4 regions of the Fictibacillus arsenicus genome follow, and region 1 is predicted to be linked to each of the others. Evidence: riboswitches for the same ligand, from Rfam matches in the RefSeq annotation. Region 1 holds a riboswitch; each other region holds the start of a gene.
What was found. Region 1 has a riboswitch for cyclic di-GMP ahead of ABE41_RS17140 (stalk domain-containing protein). Riboswitches for the same ligand answer to the same signal wherever they lie in the genome.
Positions count from the first base shown of each region.

Region 1 (8,293 bases):
CATCATTTGGTAAGTGTATGACGAGTGGCACTTCATGGAACGTTTTTTCGATATTGTACGGAGTGAAATCTTCCCCCGCGATTTTCATCATCGCTTCATTATTATCGACACCATAGTCATGGTCTCCATATAGAAGTAGCACGGTTTCATCCCACAGGTTTTCTTTCTTCAAACGTTCAACAAGCATGCCGACCGCTTCATCTACATAGTGAACAGAATGCAGATAGTCGCCGACAATCGAACCTTCGTATTCTCCTACATTCAGCGTACGGAATTTTGACTGGATATTATACGGATGGTGACTCGTGAGTGCGACCATAAATCCGTAGAACGGTTTTTTCATTTTGACTAGTTCGTCCACTGATTGCTGCATGAACGGCTTGTCCCCAAGTGTCCAGCCTGCAATCTCTCCTTCTTTAAAGTCGCCTTCACCGAAGAAGTGGTCAAAACCGTAGTTATCATACACCACATAACGATTCCAGAAACTCTTTTTGTATGCATGGAACGCCGCTGTTTCGTAGCCGTTTTGCTTTAAGATGCCTGGCAGCGAATCGAACGTGTTGCTTGGATAGCGAACATAGACCGATCCCGAATATAACGGATGAAGAGATGCGTTTGCCAAGAATTCCGCATCTGATGTACGGCCTTGCCCCGTTTGAAGCGAGAAGTTCGGGAAGTACATGCTGTCGTTAATTAATTTATTGATGTTCGGCGTGATTTCCTCGCCGTTAATTTTTTGATTGATCACGAAGTTTTGGAAGGCTTCGAGTTGAATCATAATGACGTTTTTATCTTTCGCCACTCCATAAAACGGCGTTTCATTGCTCATCTCTTTTTGATGATCGTTGAACCAGTTTTCAATTACTTTGGACTCTTTTGCCGAAATCTTTTTCTGTTCGAAAACCGCTTCGTTCACATAGCGATAGATATCAAAGCCGTGGAATCCTAAAAGACCGGTTTGACTGTACAGCGCCATGTTGTACCAGTTGCTAGCAAAAAGAGCTGATCCGTACTTTTTCGTGTATTCGTTTATCGGGCTCATAACGAAGAGGTACCCGATCACGAATGCAGCAAGTCCCAGTGCCCCGCGTGTTACCATACGAGCTTTTAGTTTCCCGTTGCCACGTTTGATTAAGATAATAACGAGCGGTATAAGGACGATGAGGTCTAAGATGAAAATAATATCTTTTGCCTGGAATAAATCTAGTATACTACCAGAAATCGCACCGACCTGATTCGCTTGAGACAGCACCGTCATCGATAATAGATCGTTGAAATATCGGTAGTAGATAAGGTCCCCTACGATTAAAAACGTTAGAACCGCATTAAGGATAAGTAAGCTGATCCAGCGTTTGCTTTGCTTTAAGAAAAGCGTCCAGAAAGAAACTAGCAATAGTGCCCCGACGCTGATTAACGTTAAACCTGCATAGAACCCAATGATGGTTCCTTCATTTAATAATTTGCTCAGGCTCTCTTTTATGAAGCCAACAAGGCCTGTTCGAGCGAAAACTGTATCAGAAAAAGCGCCAAATAAATAGAGTTTAAGAAAAACAGCGAGTAGAAAGGCACCATAGAAAAAATAGTCCCATCCCCAACGCTTGAAACCTTGTAGAATCATTCAATTGTATCCCCTTTCAGTACCTTTCTCATTTTACATTTTTATATAAAAAAGGGCAAACGTCCCTGATGGGAGTTTACCCATTTTTAAGTAGGTAGTGTACATTTTGTTAATGGTGGATGTGTCGAGGTGTGTCGGCTCGCGAGTATATTATTATTCTCGTGAGATTCCTTAAAAACTCGTGAAATTAAGGTTCATTTTCGTGAGATTACTAACGAAATTCGTGAGATTAACAAAATCCTAGAGCAAAATGGACCATTTTTACCTTTTGCCATCCTACGTAAGAATGCGCCAAAATAGCTTCAACAGCTATAAAAAAGAAGAGGAGAATAGTTATGAGTAAAATCGAACTAAAACCACCCGTAATTATTAAAAAACTGGAGGTCTTATTGAAGCGAAGTTCTCCCACAAGTCATAAAAGACCTCAAATCTTGGAAAGTTACCGAAGATTTAAAGCTGGATTTTCTGGTGAACAATCACTGAAATACTTTTATCGCTATTTGCCAAAAGACGGGCTCCTTTTTCTTCCCGGCTTACGAATCATGCATGATGAATACTATTTTCAGATGGATCAACTTATTGTTACTCCTACATTTCTACTCATTTTAGAGATTAAGAACCTTGCCGGACACCTTTATTTTGATGATAAGGTAAAACAGATGATTCGGACACTTGATGGAAAAAGGGAATGTTTTGAAGACCCCATTGAGCAGGTAAAGCGGCAAAGTTACCACTTAAATCAAATTTTGAAGCAGTGTAAGTTTCCTGCCATTCCTATTGAAAGGCTTGTTGTCATTACAAATCCATCTACAATTGTAGAATTCTCCCCTTCATATAAAGAGGCTTTTGCAAGAGTTATCAAGAGTGCTCAACTTCATCATAAGTTCACGTTATTCCAGCAAAAATATCAAACTTCTATATTGTCGAGTAAGGAGATGAAGAAAATTAGTAAACAATTGTTTAAATTACATGACGCCCACGATCCAGATGTTTGCGATCTGTTTCAAATGGACAAACATGAATTATTGAATGGCGTTCTATGTCCCAAATGTGACCAGCCTTTCACCATGTACTATAAAGGAGCAAATTGGTGGTGTCTCAATTGTCCGCATAAATCTAAAATAGCCCATATTGAAGCACTTAAAGATTATGCCCTTCTTATTTCCCCTACCATTACGAACAGAGAGTGCAAATACTTTTTACACCTTCCATCCACAAGTATCACGACCCATTTGCTGAAAGCACTCATTCTTCCTTATACAGGTTCTACAAAATCTCGTTCCTACAACTTATTACCCTTACTAAACTTAAAATAAAAAGACAGCCCCTAAAGAAGGAGCTGTCCTCTTACAATTAATTGATCTTCATCTTCAACGAATATGGTGTTAAGGATGCATTACCGAATACATCGGTTACTTTAATGAAGTAGTTCCCTGCTTTTACATTGTAGTTCAACACTTCAGCATCTCCCAATGCATACGTATCAGATGTTGCGACAAGCTTGCCTTTGCTGTCGTAAAGGCTAATCACGCCATCGATTTGATCGTTTGCAAATGTGATCTGACCTGAGTGAGGAGCCATGAAGCTGAATGAATACCAATCAGCGTCTCCGCCTGCTACTCCTGCATTCAGGTGGCCATTGCTTTCCCACTCTTTCATTGCCGTACGCTTCAGCTTGATCGGCTTGGATGGAATGTTGTTTTTCACAGCAGATCCAGCATCTTCATCCTTCGTGTTAACTGGTTTTACAGTCAGTTCGTACTCGTTAAGGTTCGGACTTGGGAAATCCCACAGCCATTGGTCAGCGATTACGAAATATCCTTTGCCAGCTTTCGCTTGGAATGAACCTTGCTCCGGTCCGCTATCCCAGCTCTTGTCATACATACGTGCAGAGCTATATTCTTCCGGATCTAAAATGCGGTTGCCGTTTTTGTCTTCCAAAATGGCAATTACGCCATCAATCGGTTTTAGCAGGTCAGGATATTTTTCCTGCATTTCTTTTGTAGGTGCAATTGTTTTGTAATGTACACCATACAATCCGTTCGTTTTTGCTTTTACATAATAAGCATCATAGTCGCCGTTCATCGCGTAGTTACCACGAACCGTTTCAGCTGGCATGTCTTTTACTGGTGTTTTCTCGATATCATTGTTTGGTTCGTACTTATCTTCAGGATTTTCAACCACAACTTTTGAAGTAAAGCTGTACTTGTCAAAGCTCGGCTGATAGTTTGGATGCATCACACGGATAAAGTATTCTTCTCCAGACTGAAGCCCTGCAGAAAATTTATCTTTTGTTTCAATGTCCATGAAGCCCCAAGTGATGTTCGTTGCTACAGGTACAAGTGTTGTAAAACCATCTTCGAATTCCATGATCTTCATGATTTCCATTGCTGGAACGGCTTCTGAAGAGCTTAAGTCAATTTCAAATATTGCACTTTCTTCTACTTCAAACTTGTAGAAATCTTCATCACCCGCATATTGGAAGTATCCTTCTGCACCTGCTTCGGGATCATATTCAAGTGCTGCTTCGCGAATGCGCTCGAGCATTGCTTTTTCTTCTTCCATCCAGTCATCTTCGCCACCCATTGAATCATGGTGGTTCTTTTTGTACTCGTTGCGCCTAGAGATGTACTCTTCAACATCCATGTCGCCTTCCATGTACTCTTCTTCCAGATGCCCACCATTCGGGAAGCCATCTTCATCTTCAGATACAGGTTTTGCATCAATAGTTAATGAATACGGAACATGAGAAGAAGGATACTCACGGTTCATTCCATCTTCAAACAAACTCATTGGGAAGAAGAATCCTGGTGTATGGTTATCAACTTCGACCACATACTCCATTCCAGGCATAGCTTCAAAAGTTAGAACCTCCCCTTCACCAGCTGGCTTCAGGTTTACGATATCCATTTCCTGCTCCATTGGAGGCATGTCCTCTGGCATATCTTCAGGCATGTCTTCCGGCCATGGCTCGATCATTTTCAAGCTAAGCGTCGAGTCGATTCCAGGAACACCGCCAATTGCAACTTTCACGATCTGAGACTCTTCTGTTTTAAACGAATAAAAATCAGAATCTCCGTCGTGTCCAGTGAACGTCCAGTCACCTTCCCCTTCGGATACAAACGGGAATGATTCAACCGCTACCGGATTTTCACGTGTATTTGTATCTTCTAGTAAACGATCAAACTTCTCAACAGACAGTTTGTACGCTGATTTTCCATCCGCATTGTAGTTTCCGTTTACGTCACTAACGCCAATCACAAGCGTTCCGTCTTCAGGCACTTCATACAAATGTCCTTCTGTTTTGCCTTCAAGCGTCTTGTTCACATCTTTTTGAAGAGGCTTGATTGCTTTACCTGCCAAATAATACGTAAACTTGTAGTCATAATCAGCTGAACCTTCTAAAACCGTTTGTACATACTCACCCTTTTTCACTGGGAACTGAATGAACTGCTCTTCGTATGCCTTTTTGATAGTGCCTTCTTTGACTAATTTCTCAGATACATCTACTTTTTCAGCCGTTTTTAACAGACTTGATTTGCTCTTCGCTACATATACAGAGCTAGGAATTTTGGAAGTGTCAAAAGACAATGCTTTTACAGGATCCACAAGACCGTTCGCATACTTTACATCGTAGCCTTTTGCACCAAGATCTTTACCGGTTTGTTCTAAGATGTACTCGATCTGTTTCGGCTTAAGATTCGGATTTTTTGATAATAAAAGTGAAGCTACACCCGCTACTACTGGAGATGCCATGGATGTTCCGCTCAGTTTATAGAAAGTGGATTTCTTCTCATAATCATAAAGCGGTGCATATACATTCTCACCTGGTGCTACTACGTCCACAGATGGTCCGTATGTAGAATAAGTAGAAAGCATATTATCCTTGTTTGTGGAACCAACAGAAATTACCCCTTCAAAAGCTGCAGGATAACTGTTCAGGTTCATCCCTTCATTTCCCGCTGCAGCAACAACCGTTACATCAGCTGCAATAGCCTTTGCTACTGCATCTTGAATCAACGGTGACGGGAAAATGCTCCCTAAGCTCATGTTGATGACTTTTGCCTTTTTCTCAATCGCATACATGATGGCATCTGCGATTACGTAATCTGATGCACCCATCCCTCGGTCAAAAACATCAATCGGTAAAATCTCTACGTTTGGGTTAACCCCATAACCGCCGACACCATTTCCTTTTTCTGAGGCAATGATACCCGCAACATGCGTCCCATGATAATCAGGCGTCCCCTGGTTCATTGGGTTTACCGCATTATAGGACGGCAGCAGTTTGTTTTTTAATTCAGGATGCTTTGAATCGATCCCCGTATCGATTACCGCAACACGTACTTTGTTTTTACCAGCCATAGATTGAGCCTTGTCCACATTTAAAAGAGACATGTGGTATTGCTGATCAATTTTCGGATCAGTCGTCCCAAGTTTAACGAAATTTGCAGACGGAGAAACGATATCTACTTTCCCCAATTTGCTGTACGCCTTCATAACGTCTTCCATTTTCTTGCCGCTGTTGATCTTAACAACATCGTACTTTAGTGACGACATTCTGCGCTGTAGTGTTGCTCCCGCTTTTTTGTGTTCACTCGTGGACAACGTTTTGTTGTACTTGACGAGTAATGTAGTTTCGCTGATCTGGTCTTTCTTTTTAGCCAAGTTGTACGGATTTTCCTTAACTCGACTTCCTGGTTTAAATAGTTCAGAGACCGGAATGGAACTCTTTTCAACAGAGTAATTATCCGTCTCGGCAAATACAGGCGCAAAGCTTGAGCCTATTAAGCTGACAGACAGTCCGAGCGACGCCAGCGTTTTATGCCATTTGTTCATACCTTCAACCCCTCTAAAATAGAAATTTTTGGTACCCCTCGTAAACTAGTATAGCAAATTATCAAACTACTTTACAAATTTTTACAAAAATATATTACTATCATTTTAATAGAAAAACTTTAAACAAATGTTTAAAAGATACCTAACAATAAGGACTTTTTTACCGATAAAAAAGATATAGTTTTTACCCGTTTAACTAGTTATCGGTATGCCGCGGTTAAGACTTAAATGGTACAACTGGAGAAATTCAGTGTCACAAAGCTATAGGGGCTAAGGTCTTGTACTACGCCAGCCAGCTGCCATTACCATTACACTTTAGGAGGAATTGGTATGAAAAAATCATTGGCAAAATGGGTTACCGCAACGACTCTAGCATTCACAGCTGTTGCTGCAACAGGAACAACGGGCTTTGCTGCTAAAAAGGAACATAAGCAAGAATCCGAAATGGTAACTGTTGTTTACCAAGGTGAAGTACTAGAATTAGAGGAAGCAGGAGCAAGATTGTTTAGAGAAAACCTGATCCTGCCTGTTAAAGCTATTGCAGAAGCAAACGGCGGAAGTGTAGTCTATAATGAAAAAAGCATTACAGCAACACGCGGTGACATTTCTTACACGCTAAGACTTCACCCGCGTTTCTTCCAATTTGATAACGAAGATGTGCTTTTTGCAATCATCCCTTCAAAAATCTATTCTGGTAAATCAATCAACTCGTTAAAGTTCATCGAACGTGCACTTGGCGTTACACTTGAGTTTAACGAAGAAGATAACACGCTGTACATTAACTAGTCATCGGGGTAAAACTATGTACAGAAAGAAGCTGCTCACTTTATGTGGCAGCTTTTTCTACTTTGGGTATTTGATGACCTGTAATTTCACGGAAATCACTGTTATTCTAACGAAAATAGGGGTTAATCTCACAGATTTTTTACATAATCTCACGAAAATTTCAATATACTCGCGAGCAGACAATCCTCGACATATCCACCAATAAAAAAAGAGCCAATCCCAAAAAGATTAGCTCCCCATCAAACAGTATAATCAAGAGTCGGCTGAAACTCTCTAAATTTATAGTGTACGAGTTTAGAAGTGTTCCATCTTTTCTCCATGAGGTTCAGTTTCTTTTTTACGTAATCAAAATGCGCTTTCCCCTGATACTCATCACCGAGGTATATTTCGCATTCGTTATTCCCTAAATACACGACCTTTAAGATGTGGCCGTTCAAATGGCAGATGTATAAACCGTTGCCTAACCGGATCACCGTTCACACCTCTTCTTTCAAGGAATGTTTCCAAGCTTCATAGGCAAGAAAAGCGCGCACTTCTTCCTTATTAATTCCCATTTCTTTCGCTTGCGTAACAAGCTCAACCCATTCAGGATCAAGCAGCTCTACCTGAATATTTAACAATTGTTCCACAGGTACCTCCAACGCTTTAGCCAATTTTTGTATCATATGCGCAGACGGGTTGGTTTTATGACTTTCGATGCTGCTTAAATAGCCTTTAGATATTTTTGCTTTATGGGCAAGCTTCGTGATGCTGAGACCTTTTCTTAATCGGAATTTCTTAATTTGTTTCCCAAGACGCATATTCACAAGCAACAACTTCCTTTGCTATAAAACCTCCTCTTTATCCAGAACAGCTTTTACAATATAGCGGTGAGTTGGATTTTTCATGGGATGACACGTAATTAAGGTAAGAATACTTTCAGATGAATCTTTCCTTAACACCGATAAATCATCAGGCAGCACGATCATTTCATCGATGATTCGATATGTAAGCTTTTTGTTTTTTGTTACCACGTGAATCGTGTCCCCAACTTCCACTTCTGGCAAACGG
Region 1 covers NZ_CP016761.1:3,354,442-3,362,734, forward strand. The annotation lists gene ABE41_RS17125 (LTA synthase family protein) at 1-1,618, opposite strand, end outside; gene ABE41_RS17130 (nuclease-related domain-containing protein) at 1,954-2,934, shown strand; gene ABE41_RS17135 (S8 family serine peptidase) at 2,972-6,457, opposite strand; cyclic di-GMP riboswitch class I at 6,678-6,761, shown strand; gene ABE41_RS17140 (stalk domain-containing protein) at 6,788-7,243, shown strand; gene ABE41_RS17145 (hypothetical protein) at 7,483-7,716, opposite strand; gene ABE41_RS17150 (helix-turn-helix domain-containing protein) at 7,720-8,043, opposite strand; gene ABE41_RS17155 (class D sortase) at 8,068-8,293, opposite strand, start outside.

Region 2 (8,293 bases), 1.8 Mb from region 1:
ATTTATAAAGTGATGTACAAAAATCTGCTACGGTTATGCTCTTAGATAAATCTCTAGAAAGTCTTTTCATCGGTGACACGATCATATCTCTAAGATCATTGATCAGCTGTTCTTTTTCATCATCCCGGCTCGTTTTTCCGAAATCATCAGCTTCAAATCCTCTGAATCTCTTATACTTCCAAGGTTTTGAATCTGTCCATCTGCTGCCTTGAATACCGAGAGCCAATACATAGTTTTCCAGGTCGTCCATGCATCTTCTAATCTCTGATGTTGTTTTTCTCATCTCATCAAGCGGATAAAGCATATCCGTTTTCACAGCACGAAATACAGCTTCATACCGCCAATTCTTTAAAACAACATCCAGTGAAGACCGGATCAGTTCAATGAGCGGATGATGAAGCATCGATTTTTTTTGGTCTAGAAAAACAGGTATCCCATAATCGGCAAATACTGTTTCAATAAGAGGCTGATAACTGCCCGCATTTCTTACCGTTACAGCAATATCCCGGTATCTGTACCCTTCATCACGGACAAGTTCAATAATTTTTCTCGCTGCACCTTCAACCTCTGATCTTAAATTGACCCCAGCTGCTAAGTGTATCCCCTCTGGGTTCGAATAGCTGATCGCAGGTCTCGCATCATATTGTTTTTCAATATGGGCAATCGCAGGAGAAATAAATTTTGGCATATGAGAGAGCACGATTGGCTCTTCTATCTCCACATTCAGCTCTTTCGCTTTTTGTGTGAGAACTTGTGCTGTCTTCTTTGTCATATAAAAGAGATCCAGTTCATGCGGATCAGTGTCCGTACGATATGATTCCTCGGAAGTCAGAGCAATCGTCACTTTCTTTGCATGTGCCATGAGACCAGCAGCTGCTTCAAGTTCTTGCGGTGTAAAAGAATGGAAACCGTCTATGTAAATCTCGCAATCCTTTATCGTATTTGAATAAGGTATTTTCTCCTGCAGGAGTTTTAAATAATCTTCAGAGTCTAAGTATTTTCCAGCAAGAGCTTTTTCAAGAGCGCCTGAAATGATGCTTAAGTCAGACAGCTTGTCTTTAAGAACTTTTTTGTTATTTTCTTTTTGACCAAGTGAAAGCAGCGTTTCTGCATTCCAGGAAAGATCTTCTGAGGATACACAATACCGCTTTAATTCTGTTGTCATAAGCTCGAGCAATTCATAAAAACCGCTCTGTTCAGAAGCTTTTTTAAATATTTTCAGTTCTTCTTTTTTACTCTCAATAATTTTGCGGAGCATCATTCTCACACCAGTGCTTGTGATGTGCATTCTTGTCATCCCGCCTGTTTCACCAAGAACGCGCCAAGCCAAACGTGAAAAACTATAAACTTGGGCACGAATCATCCCATTTAATCCGGGAGTTGATGCAAGCTTATACTCAGATTGAAAGGTCATCTGATCTGGCACTAAGTAGATAATGGGACTCCCCATCGGGTCCTCTGCAAGTTTTTCACGTATCTCTTGAAAGACAGAGTGGGACTTTCCGCTGCCGGATCGTCCCAAAATAAATTGCAAACTCATATTTTCATCCCCTGTTCCGAACACAAATTCTGCTTTTATTATCTCACAATCTACCAGCAGGGCAAAGGCTAGTATACTCAAAACGAAGGAAATATGACTGGTATTTAAAGGATTCCTGCTAGAAAATAAGACTGTACCCTAAACTTTGTAGCTCTTGAAAGTGGTTGATTTCCGCTCCAGGTTGCTCGCTTTCCGCGGGGTGTGCGGTGAGCCTCCTCGGTATATAAGCCTGTGGGGTGTTATATTCAAGGAAGCATGTGTGCTCCTGCGTCTGCTAGAAATCCTATCGAAGCGGGCTTCCTCGTCGCATGCCTTGCGAGAAGAGTAATCAGGTAGTTGGCACGCACCTTGCTCTCCAATCAACTTGCCCAATGAAGAAAATGAAAAATGACCTAAAAGCAACAATTTTTTAGAGAATAGCCTTACTAAAAAAGAAAAACAGCTACATGATCAGCTGCTTTTCCTCATTTTTTTTATGATCAAATTTTAATGTGTTTCCCCCTGCTGCCTTTGCTCCATAAAGGAGCGTATCTGCACGCTGTATAATTTCTGCCGGACGTTCTCCCTTTTGATAAAAAGCAATTCCATAATTTAAAGTAACAGGAAGTTTTCCATCTTCAAGTGTATACGGATACATCTGCAGATGAGTATTTATCTGCTGGATCGTTTCTGTAACTTCTGATTCTACTGCCGTTTCCATGATCCACGCAAATTCCTCTCCGCCATATCGATAAGCTTTACCTTCTTTTGCTGGCAAATACCGCTCGAATCCTGCGGCAACGAGTTTGAGGACTTCGTCACCTAAAACATGTCCATGTTTATCGTTAAACTCTTTAAAATAATCTATTTCACAAAGGACTAGCGCGAAAGGAGCTTTCTGTTTCGTTTTCTCTAAGACATCCTCCTGGAACTTTCTGTGGTTTAATAACCCTGTAAGATAATCCTGGAGAGATTGCAGCTAGTACATATTTTCCTCGAAATAATACTGTCTTTCTTTAGATGCAATTACACCTCCATACAGGGCAATCAGCCATAAGAATGACGTATCCATAAAGAACTGAAAAAACTCTGTTGTGTCCTGATAGCCTCCATCTCTTAAAAAGAAATACAGAATAACAGCAAAACTGGCTCCTCCAACGATAAAAGAACCTTAACCTCCAGTAAAGAGCGGCATGAATAACAATCAAATAACCTACAGGCATGAATGGACTTTCCGAGCCTCCAGTCAACTGCATCAGCCAAACATAAGCAATATAATCAAAAAGGATTCCGCCTCTAGTAAAAATCAGGTAATAGAAGGACTTTTCAGGAAATCGTTCAAGACGATTTGTGTAGATGTCATATAAAGGATCCCTATTGTAAAAAGAACCGGGAATAAGTCTCTGATATTATGCTTTAACTTCTCTTTTATTGCTGTACATCCGTTCATCAGCAAGCTGCAGGTAATAATCAATATTTTCACATGCATCGCCTAACAGTTCGATCGCACCGTATGCTAATGAAATAGATTTGTTCCATGCCATTAGCTGGCTTTCCATCTTTTCAACCAGTTTGTAAGCGTCCTCTTCTGTTATTCCCGGCAGCAAGAAGACAAATTCATCTCCCCCAAACCGGAAACCTGATAAAAGTTTTAATCGCTTGGATAATTCCGCGATCTGCTGTAAAAGCTCATCTCCAGCATGATGGCCATACTCATCATTGATCTGTTTGAAGTTATTTATATCAAACATAACTAGTGTAATCGGCATCTCTTGTTTTTGAGCTTTACCAATTTCTTTTTCAAGACAATCATAAAAATAACGGCGATTATATAGATTAGTAAGCGGATCACGGATACTGATCTCTTTTAAATCTTTAAACTGCTGAGATGAAAATCCGCTTAAGAAACCTGTAATCGTACGATGTGCTACCATGTTCCAGCGATCTAACATAAATAGCTGCACTGGAAGCGAGTCGGAAACGGTTACTCTTTTCATTTCTTGCAGAACTGATTCTCTTATACTTGTAGAAAAACAAGCTAGCGCTTGGTGAGGAATTCGCTGGTGTCTTAAGAAATGGATCCCTGAGCGGAATGCTTTCTGTTCAGCTTGTTTCAAGAAATGCTGAAAACGTTCTTCCTTCAAAAATACTGCATGTACGATTCCACGCAAAAATTTCTCTAATATTTCTTCATATTGTTCAACAAAACCGTTCATAAATGAGCTGAAGTCATCAAATTGACTTAAGTGTTCTTTATGTGTATGTATCATCGCTGGAATCGACTTCATGAATTCCTTAAATAAGCTTTTTTTGAGTGTGCGTAATTCTAGTTGGAAGTTTTCCATTATTGCAACCCCTCAAATCTTAAAAATTTGCATACAAAAAGCCATTACCCTTAAATAAAGGGAAATGGCTTTTAATGTTTGATAACTTCTAAAACATTAATTTAATGTTTTTAAGCGTCGGATCTCATCGTTGGTGACGAGCGAAGGTTGCACGAAAACTGCGAGTTGCACCGAGTAATCGCAGGTGCATTGTTTCCGTGATTTACGTTCTGTCTTCAAAGACTCAATCCTCTTGCTAAGAAACATTAATTATCCGTTCCCCTTTGGCAACCGGCTGCCATTGTATGTTCGTTCATACTTTAGGCCCATAGCTTTGCGTCCCAGTTTTTCAACTGGTTTGCCTTTAAACAAAGGTTTCCTATTCGTTTATAGATATTATATCCTACATAGGTAAATTGTGCCAATGTTTTTTATAGGTCTTTAATACCATTATTTTTTACCCTTGTTTATGGATAATTTTAACTTTCGATAATACCTATACCCCATTCTGATCATATTCAAAACAAAATACGGAATTCGAATGGGAAAACGGTAAAAAACAGGCTTATAAATGCTGAAATAAGCCTTTCGTAGATCCTTCCACTTGCGGCAAGGTTCTTTCTTATAAAAGTCAGAAACATCAACTATTATACCTTTGCCTTTTGATATCATGACGTTCTTGCCATGTACATCACTAGGGAAAAGTCCTCTTTCTTCTGCATATTCCAAAGCCTTGTCAATATCACGGATGATACTTTCGGGAATTCTGATACCTTTATGAACACAATCATAAAGCGTGATTCCTTCTATTCTCTTTAAAATCAAAAACCTGTTCTCTGTATAATAGCAAACGGAATAGCCCGGATGTTCACCTAAACGTTCATAAGCCTTCTTTTCTTCTAGAAGACCATGTTCATCTCTCCCGTAGATTTTGACAACATATAAAGGATAGTCAGGGTGGTAAAATACCGCAGCATAATTGCCGCATCCAAGTATCTTCCAAGGGAAAGGTGTATTTACAGGACATACGGGATCAAACGGGTTCCGGCTTTCAATTATTATCTCTCTATTTAATTGTCGTGTCAGCTGGATAAAGTGTTCCATGTGTTTCCTCAATTTCTGATATTCTTCAGTAATGATATCATTGTGCATTACGTTCATTGTATACAGATGGAGTCAAAAAGGAAACTTTAACAAGGCTGTTTTCGTAAACTTTGTTACTTTTTGAAAGAGGCCAATTTCCGCTCTTTGGACTCGCTTTCCGCAGGGTGTGCGGTGAGCCCATTCGCCGCTTTGCGTCATTGAATGGTCTCTCCTGTCCCACTCATCCTGCTGGAGTCTCGCCCTTCCGCTCCAATTAACTATTCAACGAAGAATTTTTTAAAATCTCTCCTTAGCAACAATCTTTAGGAAAGAGCCATTATTTTGATGCCACTCGAAGATATGACAGCATGAGGGTTTCTGCTTTGTTTTTTAAATGGACGTTCGGAAATCGCATAATTTCACGATATCCCCGGATAAATATCTCATATTCAGTAATATCATGATCTCTTCGTCCATCCATAACCTTTATTTTTCTCTTCCGAAGCTCGATGCGCACGTCATGAAGGTCTTTGCTCACCTGATTCATAATCTGTTCCAATAAAGCAATGTAAGGCTGTTTCAGTTTAAACGGAGAACGGTTCACTACCTTCAAGTCCCGGTCAAACAAGGCCAGCATAATTGGATACATCACATATTTTTCAATAAGTGAGCGCTCTTCCTCGTTTCCATATTGCATGTCTATCCCTCCATTCTATGAAGGCAAAAAACGGAATTGCACAGATAAAATATTTTTCAGCTCGAATGTTCTAATTTGTTTGCGAACTGCGCAATAGGCCGTTATCAATTTTCCGTCAAACGAGTATGGCGTAATAAGTCTATGGCTGATCACACCTTTCTCAGATAAATAAATCATCTCGATGGCTGCCCTTTCCTGGATGCATCTCATTAACAAATTCGTCATGAAAAAACCTCCTTTTTTTTATTATATGCGAACAAATGTTCTTTTTATACAAGAAAAAAATACCTGCCCATAAAATGACAGGTATTATATGATTATTTCGGCTGCTGAGCGATTCCCATTGCTTCAAGCTCCTGATAAAGGTTTCCTGATATTGAGATTCCTTCAAAGCTGATTCCTAAGGATACAACTGTTTGCGCCAATTCTGGGCGCATTCCGCTCAATGTAACTTTTACTCCTAAAAGCTTAAGCGAATTGATAACCTTAAACAGGTTGTGAGCGACCATCGTATCAATGACAGGTACTCCTGATAAGTCGATAAATAAGTGTTCAACTTGCAATTCTGTACATTTCTGCAGAGACGTTTCCATGATTAACTTAGAACGGTGTGTATCAATTGTACCAACAAGCGGCAGGACCGCAACAGTTCTTGTTAATCTGACAACAGGTACAGAAAGCTCCTCAATCGCTTCACGTGCCAGTCCTAGCACTCTGTTGTTGTTTTCAACATAAGCCACACTGAAAGCATGAACCGTTTCATCTAATAGCGGGTCAATGACAGAAGCTGCTTTAAGTACCGTCTCTATTGAAAAACTTTCAGTTTGAATCTCGTTCCGTATAAAATCCCATAAGACAATCCGGAAGAAACGGGTGCTTTTTAATGCCATGTCTAAAGGAACTTCGTATTGGACTGCTAGTTCCCCGCTCTTTTTTCCCCATTCTATAAACAGAGGTTCAACTTCTGCCAAATCTTCAAAAAGCGATTTCCCAAAATAGCCAAATAAATCTCCCCGAAGCTGCAGTACATGATCAGTAAGCTCAGATACGGGTTCACCGTGTTCAGCTTTTACTTCATCAATTTTTCTGGCAAGATCGTATTTATGTATAAGAATCTTTTGCCCCAATTCGTGTAATTGACGTTCCATCTTATCTATAATCCCCCTATAAAAATAAAAAATGATTGCATACCACTTATCTATATACCATTATTATACATAAGTTAAACCTGTTTTTTTAAATTTGATGTCGGATTTTGTTCTTTTACTAGTAAGGAGGTACTATGAAAATTTGGTTTGGATTTATTTTGGGGATTTTTGCAATGTCTCATTGGTCAACATACGCTTTTGCCTGGGAATTAAAGGCGGAAAGTATGGGTGAACGCATAGGGGCTGTTTTTTTCGGAATCACTATATTAGTGTTAATTTTATTGTTCATTTATAAACGTTATAATTCTTCTTTTTTTCACGGATTCTTAGCTGCTATTGGATTGTTTTTAACTGTAGATAACATTCTGTTTCATTGGATTTTTCAGCTGCATAGAGTAACGAGCGGGCCTGAAGCAAATGTGCTAGAGCCTTTATTTGTTTTAGCTGGAATCTGCCTGGTGTATTATACGTGGAAAAAAGAAAAACAAACGATTTAAATATGCTCAATGTAAACGGCAAAACCAGCCGCCTTAGCTTTGGCTGCAAGTTTTTGTGCGTTCTCCCTGGATGAAAACGCCCCGATCTGCACTTTAAATAGGTTGCCCGGTGCAGTTGCTGTATCTTTAAATTCTTCAAGATTAACCAGGTGTTTTTTTAATTCATATTTAACATCTTCAATAAAGAAAGGAAAACTTTTATCATATTGATGAAAACTATTTAACGGGTCTGTTCTTCGCTTCGGATCAAGCTGAAAGTGTCCTTTTATATGGGTCTCTGGATTCCATTGATATTTCTCACACAAATAAGCAAAAAACCAAACGTAGCGGCTGTAAGCTTCAGAGAAATCAATTGAAGACCCATAGCATAGCTCTACCCCAATCGCCCAATCATTCGCATCTGAAACGTTTGAACGAACATGCCAAGCCTTTTCATGCAGCGGAATGATTACAAGAATTTCTTTATCGTCAATAAACACATGTGCAGAGGCCTCCAGTGGTTTGCTGTTAAAATAGTTAAAATTTTGCCTGGCTGTTGAACCTGGGTTTCCTGTATCATGAGCAACTGCATAACGAGGAGTCCGGTTTCCGCCTGGACGCTGCTTAAGTTCCTTTTTGACATGCTGGTTTGTAATCAAGTATTTCTCCTTCAAAGTTACACCTCCAAATTAATAACCTTCATTTATAAATGTTTTTCTGCATAAAAAAAGAGCCATAACGGCTCAACTTTTTTACAGTTTTTGCGTTTCTTCGGTGTTCTTGTTAGTGTTTGATTTCCGCTCCAGGATGCTCGCTTTCCGCGGGGCGGGCGGTGAGCATCCTGGCGCTTTGCGCCTTCAGGAGTCTCGCACCTTGCGCTCCAATCAACTTGTCAATGAAGAAACGTAACAAAATACCAGAAGCTACAACTTTTTAGAAAAGAGCTGTTTTCACATTCCGCCCGGCGGCGATTGAGTTGTAATTGCCCATATCCAATAGGCGATGCCTACTAAAAAACCAAAACCAAGAAGCACAAAAAACAATGT
Region 2 covers NZ_CP016761.1:1,538,210-1,546,502, reverse strand. The annotation lists gene addB (helicase-exonuclease AddAB subunit AddB) at 1-1,540, opposite strand, end outside; gene ABE41_RS20615 (GGDEF domain-containing protein) at 1,983-2,498, opposite strand; gene ABE41_RS08180 (GGDEF domain-containing protein) at 2,929-3,864, opposite strand; cyclic di-GMP riboswitch class I at 4,127-4,216, opposite strand; gene ABE41_RS08175 (serine/threonine-protein kinase) at 4,294-4,947, opposite strand; gene ABE41_RS08170 (YhjD family protein) at 5,264-5,623, opposite strand; gene ABE41_RS08165 (WYL domain-containing protein) at 5,639-5,848, opposite strand; gene ABE41_RS08160 (STAS domain-containing protein) at 5,941-6,771, opposite strand; gene ABE41_RS08155 (DUF2243 domain-containing protein) at 6,906-7,268, shown strand; gene ABE41_RS08150 (peptidoglycan recognition protein family protein) at 7,265-7,921, opposite strand.
Region 2: it holds a riboswitch for cyclic di-GMP, as region 1 does, so the genes downstream of both, ABE41_RS08180 (GGDEF domain-containing protein) here and ABE41_RS17140 (stalk domain-containing protein) in region 1, are expected to answer to the same signal.

Region 3 (8,293 bases), 1.5 Mb from region 1:
ACAAGGTTCAACAACGCTCGATGATAGTATGTCGATTTATCTGAGTATCCTGTTGACTAGTTTTTGGAGAGGAAGGGAAATATATAGCTAGAGAAATAGTTTGAGAGGAGAAAATTATGCATCACTCGTTGAATATTGCGTTCATTTTATTAGCTGTTGCGGTTGGAGTAACTGCTTTGGCAAAGAAAATAAAAAAACCTTATCCAATTGCACTTGTGATAGTAGGAGCGATCATCGGGCTTGTACCTCTTCCGGCTCTGGACCCTTTAAAAGGATTTGTTGAAGAGGGTTACACATTTCAATTTATTATCATTTCGCTTTTGTTGCCTACTTTACTAGGAGAGGCAAGTTTGAAACTTCCTTTCAGCCACTTGAGAGAAAATACAAAAGCTATAGGGGCACTAGCTGTTGGAGGAACCTTTCTTACCTTTTTGATTATCGGTGCTGGATCTTATTACATATTGGATTTAAGTCTTCAAACGGCTTTTGTATTTGCTGCTTTAATGAGCGCGACAGATCCTGTATCCGTTTTAAGCATTTTTAAAACTCTTGGAGTGAACCGAAAACTTTCAACTGTAATTGAAGGAGAGAGTTTGTTTAATGATGGATTAGCAGTTGTGCTTTTTATGATTGCCTCAATCTACCTGCCTTCTTATATTGAAATGGGTGCAGGGGGAATACTGGCTGCTGTTCTGATGCTTTTTAAAGTTGCGATCGGCGGAGCTATTGTAGGTGGAGGATTAGGATATATTTTTTCTAAGTTTACAAGCTGGTACGATGATTACCCGCTTGAGATTTTGTTTTCTATACTATTATTTTATGGTAGCTTCCTAATCGCAGAGTCCATACATGTATCGGGGGTAATTGCTGTTGTAGTTGCAGGTCTTGTCTTCGGAAATTATGGTGCCAAAATAGGGATGAGTCCAACTACTAAAATAAACATTCATTCTTTTTGGGATGTTTTGGCGCTGTTTGCGAATTCACTAGTGTTTCTGCTTGTCGGACTGGAAATCGCCTATATCGATATCAATGATAAATGGGGATTAATTGCAGTAAGTATTCTATTAGTACTTGCTGCAAGAACGGTGGCAGTATACACCTCGATGCTTCCTTTAAAAGGTATACCAGCAAAATGGAAACATGTGCTTAATTGGGGCGGACTAAAAGGATCTTTGTCAATCGCTCTTGCGCTAAGTTTACCAGGAGATTTTCCGGGTCGGGAAAATATTATTATTTTAGCATTCTCTGTCGTTTTCTTTTCTTTGTTAGTACAAGGCATGACAATCTCCTCATTAATCAACAAACTGAACATAAAAGGCCCAAATAAAGAAAGAACAGATTATGAAGAGGCAATGACCGCTGTTCATAGATATGATTACGCTATAGAAAGACTAGATCAGTTAAAGAACGAGGCTGTTATTTCCACAATCGTTTTTGAAAGAATGAAAGCATTGTATGATCATAAACAAAAGGAAGCGAAAGAAACACTGGATGTGATGTATGAGGAGCACCCCGAGTGGAGGAAGACACAAGAACATATTGCTTCAATTGAGGCTCTTTATGCAGAACATGAGGCGATAGAAAGATTGCTAAGAAAAGATATGATATCCAGCCAGCTTGCAGAAGAAGAAATTGAGCGGATTATTGATCATATTGAACAGAAGAAAAATAAATATTATGAAGAAGAAAATTAAAAAATGGCCAAAAGGGGCCATTTTTTATATGTTTTCTTGTCTTGAAAGAGTGAATTGATTGAGAAGCTGATCGAGCTGCTGACTGACTTTAACTATTTTTGGATGTGCCAGTTCATGGTTCAACTGGAGTGAAGTGCGATATAGTTCTTCTCTTAATAGGCTAATTCGGTCTTGAATCGTATGCTCCTTCATATGTATATCTCCCTAGCAATTATTACCGACGAAGGAGTTCATTCGGCACTGGCTGGCATATCTTTTTAAAGACTTAGCCCCTGTAGCTTTGCGTCCTTCCCTTTCGAAAAGTTTGCCCTTTCGTCGATTGAATTCATAAGTATAGCATAATGACTCAACTTTTTTACAAATAATTACAAAATAATACAACAGTAGAGTTTTTGGTCAGTGAAAACCATTCCTGTCACTAATGATATCGGATGTGATCCTAATAAGTTTAAGCTCATTTCTATAAGATTGTTGCTTTGCTTTTAAAGGTTTTTTGGAGGATGCTTCTTCGACTAGTTGATTGGAGCGGAAGGTGCGAGACTCCTCGAAAATGAAAATCAATTTTCTTCGTGCGATGTAACGCTCTCGAAGCCTTCCTTGTCCTGCGGGAGCAGCGGGACAGGTGAGACCCTGGCAGGCTTGATTAGCCTAGGGGGCTCACCGCACGCCCCACGGAAAGCGAGCATCCTGGAGCGGATATCAACTACTTCCAATAGCAACAAAGTTGTTTTTTTGGTCAACTTAAGGAATTTCCTTTAAAATAGAAATGATATGCAATGAATGAGCAAACGACTAATTTGCTATAATTGGTAATAACAACTTGAAGGAGGGGAGACGGAATGAAGCAACCAGAGGAAGACGATGAAAGAAATCGTACACAATATGATTCCCCTGAAAAGAAAGTTCAAAATACACATTCGGTTAAGTTGTGGAGTGAGTATTTTTCAGAACGATTCGAGACATTCGAAAGACGGAAAATGCAAACCGTCTCCTTTCGGGATCTTGCTGACGGAAAAGATACGAGTTACACATTTGTACATATCTACCGCGATTATTATCCTGCACTTTTAAATGCTGGACAATTTTTTGATGAAGATATTGCATTGCTATATAGATATCATGTACAAATTGAAACGCTCATCCGCTTATTTTCGTTTGAAGCACAATATGGGATAGCAACTTACATGCAGGCTAACTTTGATGCTACAGTTGAAAAATTATCTGATCAGATCTATGTGGCATTAAAAGAGATGAATAGCAAAAAACTTCTAAATGAGAATAAAAAACTCGTCGAAGAGAGTCTCCGAAACTTTCAAAGTCTTTATGAGATCCCTCCAAAATGGGGTTATTTATTATTTTATCTTTTTCAGATCAGCTGGTCTCTTCTTTATTCTGAGAGAACATGGATCGAAAAGTATGAAAAACAATTACTGGAAGAAAAAGAATCGGGCAAAACATCTCAAATGCTTGAGCTAGCTCTAGTGCATTTTGCTTTTGCACGTCAGCAGGATGATCTTGCTTTTGAACGTTTGGGTCAGAATGATAAGAAAGTGGAAATGGTGCATTACCTCGTCTGGATGAAACTTTTGGTTGATAAGCAGGAATGGGAGCGTCTTTTGTCATGGCTTCTTTATTTAAAACCAAATTTCCTTGATGGTGTCAGTTCTTATTATTATCATTCAGACGCTCGTGAATTTTTCCACGAATACCTAAATTATTTCTGGAAGTATGCACAGCATACTGGTGACGAAGAACAATATGAAGAAATGCTCATTGAGTTTCTGCCGATCACTTTCTATGAGTACGGCGAATATTTAATGGTAATTGGTGAACATGAGAGATGGGTGGAGCTTCAAGTGATCATGGGCTATTCACCAGAGCTCATTCAGCGAAAGGATTTAAAAGAAGTTCTTTCTTTTGAAAAGGAAACGGTTTTGCCGATCTATCATCAAACGATTGACAGGCTGATTAATGAACGGACGAGAAAATCATATCAATCGGCTATAAAGCATTTAAAAACGCTCCGGACAATTTACTTTGATATTGGTGAAGAAGAACGATTTTCTCAGTATATTAAACAAATCGCCACGATCTATGGACGGTTAAGAGCGTTTCAGGAAGAGTTAAGGAAAGGAAAGTTTATTTCATGATCGATACAAGCAATCTTTTACTTCACGCAAAATGGCTTCATGGAAATATGGTTTTATGGGCCACTAAAGATAAGAAAAGAGTGCATGTGAACGATTGGAAACCTCTTTTATTTACGTGGCATCAGCCATCTTTTTATGGAACGCTGCTCGATATAGATGATGATCAAAATATATATTTAAACGCGGGAGAAGCTTTTGTGCTGTTCAATCGCTATCCGGTTTTTTTTCTTTCTGAAAATACGTGGGAAAAAGATGCTTGGCAAGTGGTGAATGAAGCAAATCATTTTGATAAGTTAATGAAATCCGATCTCGTGTCTCCTGACTTCGAAGCATGGAAATCAGGTGATTGGTCATGGAAAGCTGAAGGAAAACGCATCGAGTCTCCTTGGATAAATGAGGCTCTGTCCACTTTGCCTGATGCTGGCTATTCAGCGATGCCAACATCTTTTAACAAAGAACTGGTTAGAGGTAATTCAAGACAAATAATCTCTGCATTAGGGCATTTGGATGAAGAAGAATGGCTGATCAAAATCGGGTGGAGGGAAGATCCTAAACCTTTTAAACTGATTTTTGAATTATCTGAGCCTGCTGATGAGGAAGATAAGGACATATGGAATCTGAATGTATTTCTTCAGGAAAAAGAAGAAGGTATTCGTGTTCCTTACAAAGGAAAAAGCACTCTCTTGCCTGATGAATGGAAGCCTTATCAAGCTATGCTGGAAAGTGATATGGAGCTTGTTTCTAAGCTTATTTCCTGGCTTAAGGTTGGCAGCCGTAAAGAAATTCGGGAAGAGATTACGGAAAAAGAAGCATGGGATTTCCTTACTCTTAAAAGTGATTTGCTTCGCCAGATAGGTATATCAAGTATTCTTCCCGAATGGTGGCAGACGGTTCAGGAACTGCAGCCGAAAGTTAAAGCAAAGATAAAGACTAAGCCGCAAACTGGCGGAGGAGCACCGTCCTTTTTGGGATTAAATGCAATTATGCAGTTTGACTGGAGGCTTTCAACTGGAGATGAAGAGCTATCGGAAGAGGAATTCCGCAAGCTGGTCGATGGCAGCAGAAGGCTTGTCCGCAGGAATGGTCAATGGTACAGAGTAGATCCTGAATGGATGAAACAAGTCCGGCACCTCATCAAAAACGTGGACCGTACTGGCATTCAGTTAAAAGATGTATTAGAGCAGCATCTTTTAAATATGGAATCAAATCCTGCTAATGATGATCTTGATGGTATTGAGTTTGAAGGACCAATGCTTGATATGGAATGGGATGAGCCGCTCAATCTATGGATGGATCAGCTTTCCGAAATCAAAACGATACCTGTTGATCCAAAAGCTGAAAATCTGCAAGGAACACTTAGGGATTATCAAAAGACAGGAAGCTCCTGGATGTATTTTCTTCGGAAGTTCGGGCTTGGCGGATGCCTCGCAGATGATATGGGACTCGGTAAAACAGTCCAGACAATCGATTACTTTTTAAAGGTAAAAGAAAAAGGGGAGAAGGAAGGCACCTTTTTATTAGTGTGTCCTACATCTGTTATTGGAAACTGGCAAAAGGAACTTGAGCATTTTTCCCCTTCTTTAGCAGTTGGTTTGCACTACGGCTCTAACCGAAAAAAGGGAGAAGAATTCGAGGCATGGTATAAGAATTACGACGTGGTTATTACTTCTTATACAACTTGCCAGCTTGATTTCACTGAAATGGGTGGAACGTTTTGGGAGGCAATTGTCCTGGATGAAGCTCAAAATATCAAGAACAGCTACACAAAACAGTCCAGAAGTATACGCAAGCTGAACGGGCGTCACAAGATTGCATTAACGGGAACACCTGTTGAAAATCGTTTGCTTGAACTTTGGGCGATCTTTGATTTTCTTAATCCTGGTTATTTAGGAAGTGAGCCTTCTTTTCAGAAGAAGTTTGTCCTTCCGGTTGAAAAAGAAAACGATAATGTGAGGCTGCAGCAATTAAAGAGGCTTGTTCAGCCATTCTTGCTCAGACGTACGAAGACAGATCCTGCTGTTCAGCTGAATCTGCCTGAAAAACAAGAAATCAAAGAATATTGTCCTTTATCAAAAGAGCAGGCTTCTTTATATGAAAGACTTGTTCAGGATACATTCGAACAGCTTGAAAAAGTAACAGGCATGCAGCGTCGCGGCTTGCTGCTCGCTATGCTAGGCAAACTGAAACAGATTTGTGATCATCCTGCCCTTTATACGAAGAATGACAAATTAACGAAGCTAGAGGAACAATCAACTAAATTTTCGAAGACGATTGAGCTCCTTGATGCCATTTTAGAAAAAGATGAAAAATGCTTAATCTTTACCCAGTTTATCTTTATGGGTGAGCTCATTAAGAAGTACGTTGAGAAGAAGTTTGGAAAACCTGTTTTGTTCTTACATGGAAGCTTATCAAAGCAAAAACGTGATGAGATGATAGACAGTTTCCAAAATGGGGATAACGCTATCTTCATCTTATCGTTAAAAGCAGGCGGAACAGGTTTGAATCTGACAGAAGCAAATCATGTTATCCACTATGATAGATGGTGGAATCCTGCCGTTGAAAACCAAGCAACTGACCGTGCTCACCGAATCGGGCAAAAGAAGTTTGTTACGGTGCATAAGATGATCACACTTGGCACACTCGAAGAAAAGATCGATATGATGCTCGAAAGCAAGAAAGAGCTATCAGAGAAAGTGATCCAGAGCGAAAACTGGATTACCGAATTATCAAGGGATGAACTGAAAGACTTATTTACTCTGCGTAAAGAGTGGGTAGAGACTTGATGGGTATGAAGACATGCGAGCTTGCATGTCTTTTTTTTGTTGTACGACGGGGGTATGTCAAATTATCTTTTAATTTTCGTCAAATTATATACGAATATTGTCAATTTATTATCCAAGTTCGTCAAATTCTTTTCAATGCAAGTGAAATTATTTCCTAAATCGCAGAATTATAGCCTAAATAAACCGGTTTAACCTTCTTCAAATAAAATAAAAGGTCTTTTGAAGCTTCATTTCTGATAAACTATCATCAAATATCCAAAAAATAGGAGTTGGTGTACGAAGTGTCGGTCGAATCGCTTCTTCGTTGGGGAATTTCAGTTGGATTTATTGTACTTTTAATACTGGTTTATGAAAGAAAAACAAATCCAGAAGAGAAGCATGTTGGGTGGAAGCTGATTGGCTACTTCTTTTTAGGAACATTTACATTTACGTTTGAAACCTGGGTTTTACCAGTCGGAATAGTTGTTTTCATATTCTTTTTTCTGCCTAACCTTAAAGTCAATAAAACTTCGAAAAAGTGGGCTGCCAGTTTAGGTGCAGCATCCTATGTATTCGGCCTTCTTATCACCTATTCTGTACAGGCATATTATGAAAAAGAAATAAGGATTCAAGCTTCTACAAATAATGCTTATGAAATGAATTTTTTTGAAGAGTATGAGAAAGTTAAATCATCTATAAAAGCAGATGAAGAGCTAGCCATTATCAACTTCGATTTCTCATTTAAAAAAGATGGAAAGATTAAGGATTTTAACTATACAGCCTCCTATTTGATAGACGGGAGAAGTATGGTTGCTTGGGTTAAGCTAAAGGACGGGCAATATGAAATTTCAAAACATCTTATTCAGCCAGATGACGAGGAAACACAAATGTTGATGCAAGAAAATACTGTTTCCACACCTGCTGTTTACTTTAAGGCACTAGATTTACATGGGTTAAAAAAGATGGTTCGAGAAACTGATTTGCATCACGTTAATTTTTTTAATTCAGGAAGTGTTACATTAAATGAAGAAGGAAGCACACTTTGGTATATTGAGAGTACTGGAATTAGCAGGCATGACGCAGATACAGTTTCTGCTGATGACCCTTCTTCCCAAGAGGAATCCTTTCCTTATCATGTTGCTATTAGCAGTTTGAAATACACTGGAGCAGGTACATATACAGCAGATCAACATCGTTATTTTACAATCTCAACTGAACTTTTAAATGAATAGGAGGCAGCACTCATGTACTTACCATCATTCTCGCTAGAAGGAAAAACGGCGCTCGTTACAGGGGCGGGCAGAGGAATTGGACGAGCGATCGCAATCGGTTATGCAGAAGCAGGGGCTGACGTTGTGATCGTATCAAGAACGCAATCAGATCTAGAAGAAACCGCTGAACACATCCAGCAAGCGGGAACGAAAGCATATACATTTGAAGCGGATGTGACAAACAAAAGCCATATCGAAGCGATCTTTGAGAAGCTGGATACCCAAAACGTAAAAATCGATATTCTGGTCAACAATGCCGGGATGAACATTCGCTCTAAGGCACTTGAGGTTTCAGATGAGGAATGGGATACGATCATGAATACAAATCTTCGTTCAGCTTTCTGGTTTTCACAAAAAGCCGGGGAAAGAATGAAGGAAAATGGCGGTGGGAAGATCGTAACTATTTCTTCCGTTGC
Region 3 covers NZ_CP016761.1:793,433-801,725, forward strand. The annotation lists gene ABE41_RS04280 (cation:proton antiporter) at 117-1,694, shown strand; gene ABE41_RS20505 (aspartyl-phosphate phosphatase Spo0E family protein) at 1,719-1,886, opposite strand; cyclic di-GMP riboswitch class I at 1,928-2,013, opposite strand; gene ABE41_RS04285 (hypothetical protein) at 2,534-3,844, shown strand; gene ABE41_RS04290 (DEAD/DEAH box helicase) at 3,841-6,627, shown strand; gene ABE41_RS04295 (hypothetical protein) at 6,909-7,838, shown strand; gene ABE41_RS04300 (SDR family NAD(P)-dependent oxidoreductase) at 7,851-8,293, shown strand, end outside.
Region 3: it holds a riboswitch for cyclic di-GMP, as region 1 does, so the genes downstream of both, ABE41_RS20505 (aspartyl-phosphate phosphatase Spo0E family protein) here and ABE41_RS17140 (stalk domain-containing protein) in region 1, are expected to answer to the same signal.

Region 4 (8,293 bases), 320 kb from region 1:
AAGTATTGCTGACATCAGGCCTTATATTGAGTTTGGTGAACAGGAAAAAAAGCATCGGATCGCTTTTGACTTTGATTACAATTACTTTTTCAATGACTTTATGAGTGTGATGACAGGGGAGGAATTTAAATAAGTAGGGTTAATAAATTTCGGGGGTAGATTACGATTTAATACTAGCAAATAGCAATAAAAAACCGGCTTCCTATCAATGCAGACATGGACTCCGGTAAATTTTGCAGTTATATTGTTGTGTTAATTAAGCACATTCTCTAATTTGATCAAGTTTGTTTAGCTTTTCATCAAGAATTTGACTTAACTGAACAAGCAGCGGATCAGCTAGGCTGTTAACTTTTTTACTTACCTCATACATGGTCGTGCGAATGGCGTCTATCTCTGTAGTTAAGACAAGAGCATTGCTTCGGCTCATGGTCTATTCCCCCTCAAATATAATAACCACTTCTGCTTCTGAACCATTAAAATCGGTAAATCTTGTAATAATTATATACCATATTTTGTGTCTAGTCTATTATTTTTTTACACATATAGGGGGACCCCAGACAAATACATTATAGCCGGTTTTGTCTTCGTTAGAAGGACTTAACCGGCTTTTCCTTGCTATGACTGACTATTTTCATACTAGAGGTGTTGAGAATGAGGTTAAAGTTCTGCTACCGGTGAGGTCCTGCTTTCTACGTAATCACGATATTGAGGTTTTGAATACTGAAATTGTTCTAGTATCTTTGAGGTTTCCACGAAGGGACATACCGATTGAGTAACATAGTAACGGTAACTGCTCCATGGATATTCAAGAGGAAACATGACGAGATCGGCTGCTACCGGATTCATGTGAATGTATCGGCTTGTGTCTAAGAGGTAGGAACGATCTTCAATTAACTCTGCACCATATCGACCTTGAAACACATGACCGGTAAGCTCGTACTTTTTGTTGAAATACATGGCGTAAGTTTCGTTTAATTCTTTCATGAAATCTCCGGGTGGGGACTTGCTGCATTGAATTTGAAGATGAGTGTGGTTAGTCATGAGGCAATAAGAGAATAGATCAACTGAATACTTGTTTACGCAGTGACTTAAAATTTTGAGGTAACGATGGAAATCTAAGTGGGAATAGAAGAGAGGTTCCCAGCGATTTCCACGGGTAGTCACATGGTAAACAGCATCAGGGTACCAAATGCGCCGAGTTCTAGGAATTGATATCACCTCCTTTCGGGTTGTTCTTTTATTGTACTACTAGCAAAGGCATTGTGGGAAATGGGGACTGGCCCCAAACTATTTATTTCCCTTCTTAATTACGAGTAAAACGCTATAGGAAGAATGGAAATACAAACGGTACCAATCTGTGAATTTTAGAAAACTCTTTTTCTCTCTTTTTTGTCGAGTGCTGTATTTTCTCCGCAGATTCTATCAAATTTCCCCGGAAATACTCATATACATGCCTAATTTATAATTAAGAACGAAAACTAGCGCCAATAGAGAGCGTTAACGTTTTATTTATTGAGAAACCAAACAAGGAATCTATTTAACCTTATAGAAGTTATTAAGTCGAAAGAACTCGACAAGAGTATGTGAATTTGCCATAGTAATGGAGGAGCTTGGTAAGTCCAGGAGGTTATACAATGAAAAAGGGAAATGACTGGCGATACCGCATCTCAAACAAGGAAGCGATTATGGGTACGGTGCTGGCAATTCTTAATTTTGTTTGGTGGTATGCTTTTGCGTATGGACTAGGTGGTCGGCCAGTTAAGGAGTATACTTACATACTAGGTTTTCCTGCATGGTTTTTTTATAGCTGTATCGTAGGATTTATCTTTTTTACAATTTTAGTTTTTATCATGGTGAAGTTTTTCTTTAAAGAAGTTCCGTTTGACTCAGATGATAATGATGGGGAGGGTGACTCTCGATGAACTGGGATGTGATTCTTCCTTTAGCTTTCTTTTTAGTACTTGTTTTCTTAGTTGGTATTTATACATCAAGGCACATTAAGAGCGGACCTTCTTTTTTGCAAGACTATTTCCTAGCTGGACGTGAGCTTGGCGGTTTTGTTCTTGCTATGACGATGGTCGCGACATACGGAAGTGCTTCAAGTTTTATTGGAGGTCCTGGTGCTGCTTATCAGCTTGGGCTTGGCTGGGTTCTTCTCGCGATGGCGCAGCTTGTAACAGGTTATTTTACACTCGCTGTTTTAGGGAAAAAGTTTGCAATCGTAGCTCGAAAGATCAATGCTGTAACACTTATTGATTTTCTTAAAGCCCGATATGATAGTAAGTGGGTTGTTATTTTATCAGCATTAAGCATTGTTATCTTCCTGTTTTCAGCCATGGCTGCACAATGGGTTGGGGGCGGAAGGCTGATCGAATCATTTACTGGTGTATCGTACTCCACTGCTTTGTTCATTTTCTCAGGTTCCGTTTTAGTGTACGTTATAGCGGGTGGATTCAGAGCGGTTGTTATAACCGATGCGATTCAAGGCGTTGTAATGGTGATCGGTACAGTAATTATACTAGCTGGAACCATCGTTGCAGGCGGTGGAATTGAAAATATCATAGTGGAGTTGAGGGCAGAAAATCCTAACCTTATCACTCCGTTTGGCTCAGATGAATCACTTACACCTTTATTTGTATCGTCATTTTGGATTTTGGTAGGTGTGGGTGTAGTCGGTTTACCTCAAATATCGGTACGCGCTATGAGCTACCGAAATTCAAAAGCGATGCACCGTGCCATGATCATCGGAACGTTTGTGGTTGGATTTATCATGCTGGGGATGCATTTAGCTGGAGTGTTTGGAAGAGTGATATTACCGGGCATTGAAGTGCCTGATAAAGTTATGCCATTACTTGCACTTGAAGTACTGCCTGGCTGGTTAGCTGGTATCGTACTTGCCGCTCCACTTGCTGCGGTTATGTCTACCGTTGACTCCGTGCTTTTACTAGTAAGTTCAGCAATCATCAAGGATGTCTATATCAATTACATAAAACCTGATGCTGATGAACGGTTTGTAAAAAGATTAAGCTTTGGTATTACAGCAGTAGTCGGATTGAGTGTATTTACGATGGCCATCAACCCGCCTGATCTGTTGATCTGGTTGAACCTTTTTGCCTTTGGCGGCTTAGAAGCAGCCTTTATCTGGCCGATTGTGATGGGTCTCTATTGGAAGAGAGGAAACGCAAACGGAGCAATAGCTTCTATTGTAGTCGGGGTAGGTTCATATATGTGGCTTCACCTCAACTATCCAAATCTTTGGGGAATGCACACTGTAGTCATGCCGATCGTATTTTCTTTCTTTGCATACATTGTGGGGAGTTTCACAAAGGGGGACAGACCCCAGACAAATACATTTTAAGCGATATTGTCCACTTCGGGTGGACGATATCGTTTTTCTATCTTTCCTAATGCAATGGAACAAACAAAGCACTAAGAAAAATTATAAAAGATAACTATTTTGCCTTTTAATAAACTACTAATATATGTTACAAACATATTACTATTAAACTAAAATGTTTACAGTTTATGGGTTGGGTGGTAAATTAGTCTTAGGTAAAATTCGACAAAGTGTGGAGCAATGAATGCCGTTCTGTAATTGGGCGCTTGGAACGGCAGGAGCTAGTAGCGCAACCGACCGCTTCTTTTAATCAAATGATAAAAGGAAGGGGTATTTTTTATGGAACTATCACGAAAAGAAAAGTTTGGAACAAAGAAGGTTAAGGCAGCAAAAAAATGGCCGAAAGTTATTTTGGTAACTGTATTTGCTTTAATGCTGGGGACAACTTCTGCTTTCGCAATGAAACCAGAATTAGCGAACACTATCACAAATTTAATTCTCAATTATGCCTATAAGGAAGAGATTAATAGAGAATTGACTGGTAAGAAAAATTCTTTATTAGAACAACTAAAAGTAGATATTCAAGAAATGATTACAAAAACTTCTGAAGAATTAACCAGCAGTAAGGAAAAAGTGATTGAAGCTGAAAAGAAAGAAATTGAGAATCATTACAAAAAGGAAATGAACGAGGTTAACAAAACCAAAAATGAGGCTTTAAAGACAGTTAAAGAAAATATGAAAAATGAAGCTGATTCAATCTCTGAAACTCAAAAACAAGAAATTACTGAGGCGATTGAGGCAGTTATAACGAAATAAATTTTTATTATCAAGAGCGGAATCTCAAACACCCGCTCTTTTTCTTTTTCCTATATACTAGAAGTTAGAATCTAACAATCGGAGTAATTCTATGAAAAAACTCTTCTTATCACTCAGTATTATTTTTGTAGTTTATGCCACTGCCATGCTGGCTCAAACATCAAACATGGACATGGGTCTAGCAGTTTTTTTCCTTTTAGGTGCGATTTTTTTTATTCTTTTTTACAAGCACGAAGCGGCAATCTATTTTTTTAGGAAGTATAAGAAAACTACTTTGACGATTGTGTTTACACTTTTAATTTTTGCTGCAACTCTCGAAACTCTTATTCTTTCATCTGCCAACACGGATCCAGAGAAGGTTTCTGGAAAAATTGACACCATCCTTGTACTTGGAGGCGGTACGAAGAATAATCGTCCAGGCGCCGTGTTAAAAGGAAGGCTTGATCAAGCTCTAGCATACGCGGAGAACCATACCGAAGTAACCTTTATCGTAAGTGGAGGTCTGGGGTTCGGTAAAACGACGAGTGAAGGTACCATTATGAAAAATTATCTGATGGAGAACGGGATCCATCCCGAACGTATAACAATTGAAGAAAAAGCGACGAGTACATACGAAAATCTTTTATATACGAAAGAGATGATTCAGCCTGACGATCAAGTGCTGATCGTGACAAGTGACTTTCATCTTTTTCGGACAAAGATGATCGCCAAGCGGGTCGGGGTTGAAGCGGAAGGGCTCGGGTCACCGCTTAGAATTTCCTCGATTCCCCAAGCTCATGTGAGAGAATATATGGCGATCATAAAAAGCTACTTCACGGACCGGTAAAAGGAAGTGACTCTTATGAAAACAAATAAGTACCATTGCTGCGCTACATGCGTGAACTTCAAACCTAAGAAAACTGACCAAGGTATGTATTACTATTGCTCGCGTCTTGGGTATGAAACAAAACCGGATTATACGTTTAATTGCTGGGAGCCGAAACCGCATGTAGTGGAACTCATAAAAAAAGAAGAAAATAAAAATATGGATTAAATTTACATAAATACCTTGTAATACAAGTTAGCGTATTATATACTAAGTGCATATCTTGTAATGCAAGACATTTTTTATTATTCATTTACCTTGTAATACAAGATAGTGAAAAATGAGGTGAAACACTTGTCGACTACTCAAATGTTAAAAGGAATTCTAGATGGATGTTTATTAGCGATCATAAATGAAGGAGAAGTGTACGGATACGAACTGGCTGAAAAGCTAGAGTCATACGGATTTCAATACACGAGTGAAGGAACGATCTATCCCTTGCTGTTGCGCATGCAAAAAGAAGAGCTCGTTACGACAACTCTAAAAAAATCAACTGCAGGACCCAGAAGGAAGTACTATTCCTTAACGAAAAAAGGAGAGGAAGAATTGGAAGCTTTCATAGAACGGTGGAATCAGTTGAGCCGTTCCGTCCATCTAATCATACAAAAGAAAGGGAGTGGGAAGGGATGAACGTACAGCCAAACAAGCTTTCGAAAAGAAGTCAGGACTTTTTAGACAATCTCAGACTTTATTTGTTTTCGAGCGGAAAAAAAGATGAGGAGATTGAAGATATCGTATCAGAACTGGAAGATCATCTAATTGAAGCACAAAAACACGGCAAATCTACAGAGGATATCATCGGTCAATCTCCAAAACAGTATATGGAACAAATATCTCAAGAGATGGGGGTGGACTATATGGGATTGATAAAGTATGTTCCAATAATCCTCTTGGGAGTGTTTGCTTACATCTTATTAGGAGATTCCCTTCGCGGCGGTGTTAAATATTCGTTACTTCAAGTGATTGGTTATCCACTTGTATGTTTGGTTTTGTTAGTTGTCTATATGAAAACTTTCAAGTATACGGCGAGCATGAAATTACCAAAATCCTCGAATATGCTGGTTTTATTTTTAGTCGGCTGCTTACCGTTAAGCCTGTTTTTAGGTGTTATGTTTTTGAATAGAATGTACGATTCACCAATGTTGATTAATTTAGGTTCAAAGGGGAATATTACAGCTGCCATCGTTGCAGTTCTCATTTTTGCAGGAATATCTATCTGGAGCAAAACGTGGTTTTCTATTATTATCCCTTTGCTTTTATTTACCCCTGAAATACTAATAAGATTGACATCCTTTAATCAAGAAACGAAATTGATCTTATCATCAATCATTCCGTTTGTGGGAATCGCTATCTACTATTACGTTTCATACAGAAAAACAAAAGATGTTAGATAAGTAAATAAAGTGCTCTGATCGTTAATAAGATCAGAGCTTTTTTTGTGGATAAACAATGAACTTGCCTTGAAATAGCTTACAATGTTACATTGTGTAAGGATTTATGGAACGGAATTACTGGAAATACTGTTGATAGATGAAAGAAAGGATTTTTTATAATGAACCTTCAAATCCCGATTGAGATAAAAGAAAAGCTGCAGAATGAGGCGGCTCAACGAATAAAAAAATTACCGGATGTATATAAAGAACTGATCGGAAAGCCGGGCTACACAGCACCTGACTCTTCGCTCGTGGAAGATGCGGTTATCGCACTTGCGTTAGGTAAAAATGTATTGCTGAAAGGGCCGACAGGATCAGGTAAAACAAAGCTTGCAGAACTGCTATCAAGTATATTTGGACAGCCGCTGCACCAGGTGAATGCTTCAGTTGACCTTGATGCTGAAGCGCTTCTTGGTCATAAAACGCTAAGCTACAAAGACGGCAAACAAGAGATTGAGTTCATCCCTGGCCCTGTAACAAAAGCGGCGAACAACGGTCACTTCTTGTACATCGATGAGATAAATATCGCGAAGCCTGAAACGCTGCCGATTCTAAACGGTATGCTTGATTATCGACGTACGATCGCTAACCCGTTTACAGGGGAAGTGGTAAAAGCTCAGCCTGGTTTCAATGCGATCGCTGCGATCAACGAAGGATATATCGGAACGGTGCCGTTGAATGAAGCGTTGAAAAATCGTTTCGTTGTAATCGAGGTGCCTTATATTCAGGGGGATACGTTAAAAGAAATGCTAAAAAGTCAGTCTCAGCAAAAGGACGAAGAGGTGCTTGCGAAGTTTGTACAGCTTTCTTCAGACCTCATCGGTCAGGCGAAAGCTGGCCATCTATCTGAAGATGCCGCATCCATCCGAGCATTGCTGGATGCTGCCGACCTCTCCGTTTACTTGCCGGCGAAGCGTGCAATCCAGCGCGCAATCGCTGATAAGCTTGAAGACGCCCGCGAACGCGCCCTCGTTTCCAACGTGGCCGCGACGCTGTTTGTGTAAGCTGGGAAATGGGGTCAGACCCCCTACAATTTATTTCCCACGATGATTTTGGAGGTTTCGCCTAGATGAAATTCCTAGTTTTTGCGGATACAAAGATCGATTCTTTCATTCATATGCAGTTGATTGACCTTGCACGTTCCCTTTCAAAGGTAGAAAAGATGGACGTGTCTTTCTCATACCATTCTAACCTCGAGAGAATGAAGGGGATCACTCATGTCAGTCAGTTTTGGAACCCATTCCCACAGGAGATTCAGCTTGAAGGCTGGAAATCCGACGTTTATTTACGCAGTTATGGCACTCAGTTTCATACCGATGATAACGTGATCTGGAATACATTCGATGAACTCAAATCACATCCGCACCGTGAGTTCTTAAAACAGATTCTGCTTTTTGCGGAAGATTTCCGCTTGGAACAGATTTGCATAACGAACAGGCCCGGGATGACACATGCGTTCAAGCTCCGGAAAGAGACGTTCCAGGTGCATTACAACCGTGAATACCGAAAGCATATACAGCAAAAGCGCATTTTGGACGCTTTATTTTGCCATGTTATTCTTTTAGCGAATAAACGTTTTGTTGCTGTGCCGCCTGATACACAGACACTCTATCAGGAACTGCGTCCATTCCTTGCACAGCTTACAACTGCTGAGTCAACAAGAGATATAGCAGCAATCGTAATTCAAATTGCGGAGATCACAAAAAAACACCTAGAATTTGCAGACATGAAAACAGCCTACCGCAGTTTTAGCGATAAACCGAAAATATCAGGTATAGAAAATGATAGCGAAACGTTTGATGACTTAACCCGCAACACGGAGACAAAAACGAAAAAAACCAT
Region 4 covers NZ_CP016761.1:3,678,232-3,686,524, reverse strand. The annotation lists gene ABE41_RS18645 (nucleoside hydrolase) at 1-133, shown strand, start outside; gene ABE41_RS20805 (aspartyl-phosphate phosphatase Spo0E family protein) at 257-427, opposite strand; gene ABE41_RS18640 (transposase) at 658-1,164, opposite strand; gene ABE41_RS18635 (YhdT family protein) at 1,635-1,922, shown strand; gene panF (sodium/pantothenate symporter) at 1,919-3,358, shown strand; cyclic di-GMP riboswitch class II at 3,563-3,645, shown strand; gene ABE41_RS18625 (hypothetical protein) at 3,677-4,153, shown strand; gene ABE41_RS18620 (YdcF family protein) at 4,245-4,979, shown strand; gene ABE41_RS18615 (hypothetical protein) at 4,995-5,186, shown strand; gene ABE41_RS18610 (PadR family transcriptional regulator) at 5,313-5,648, shown strand; gene ABE41_RS18605 (DUF1129 family protein) at 5,645-6,412, shown strand; gene ABE41_RS18600 (ATP-binding protein) at 6,571-7,455, shown strand; gene ABE41_RS18595 (vWA domain-containing protein) at 7,521-8,293, shown strand, end outside.
Region 4: it holds a riboswitch for cyclic di-GMP, as region 1 does, so the genes downstream of both, ABE41_RS18625 (hypothetical protein) here and ABE41_RS17140 (stalk domain-containing protein) in region 1, are expected to answer to the same signal.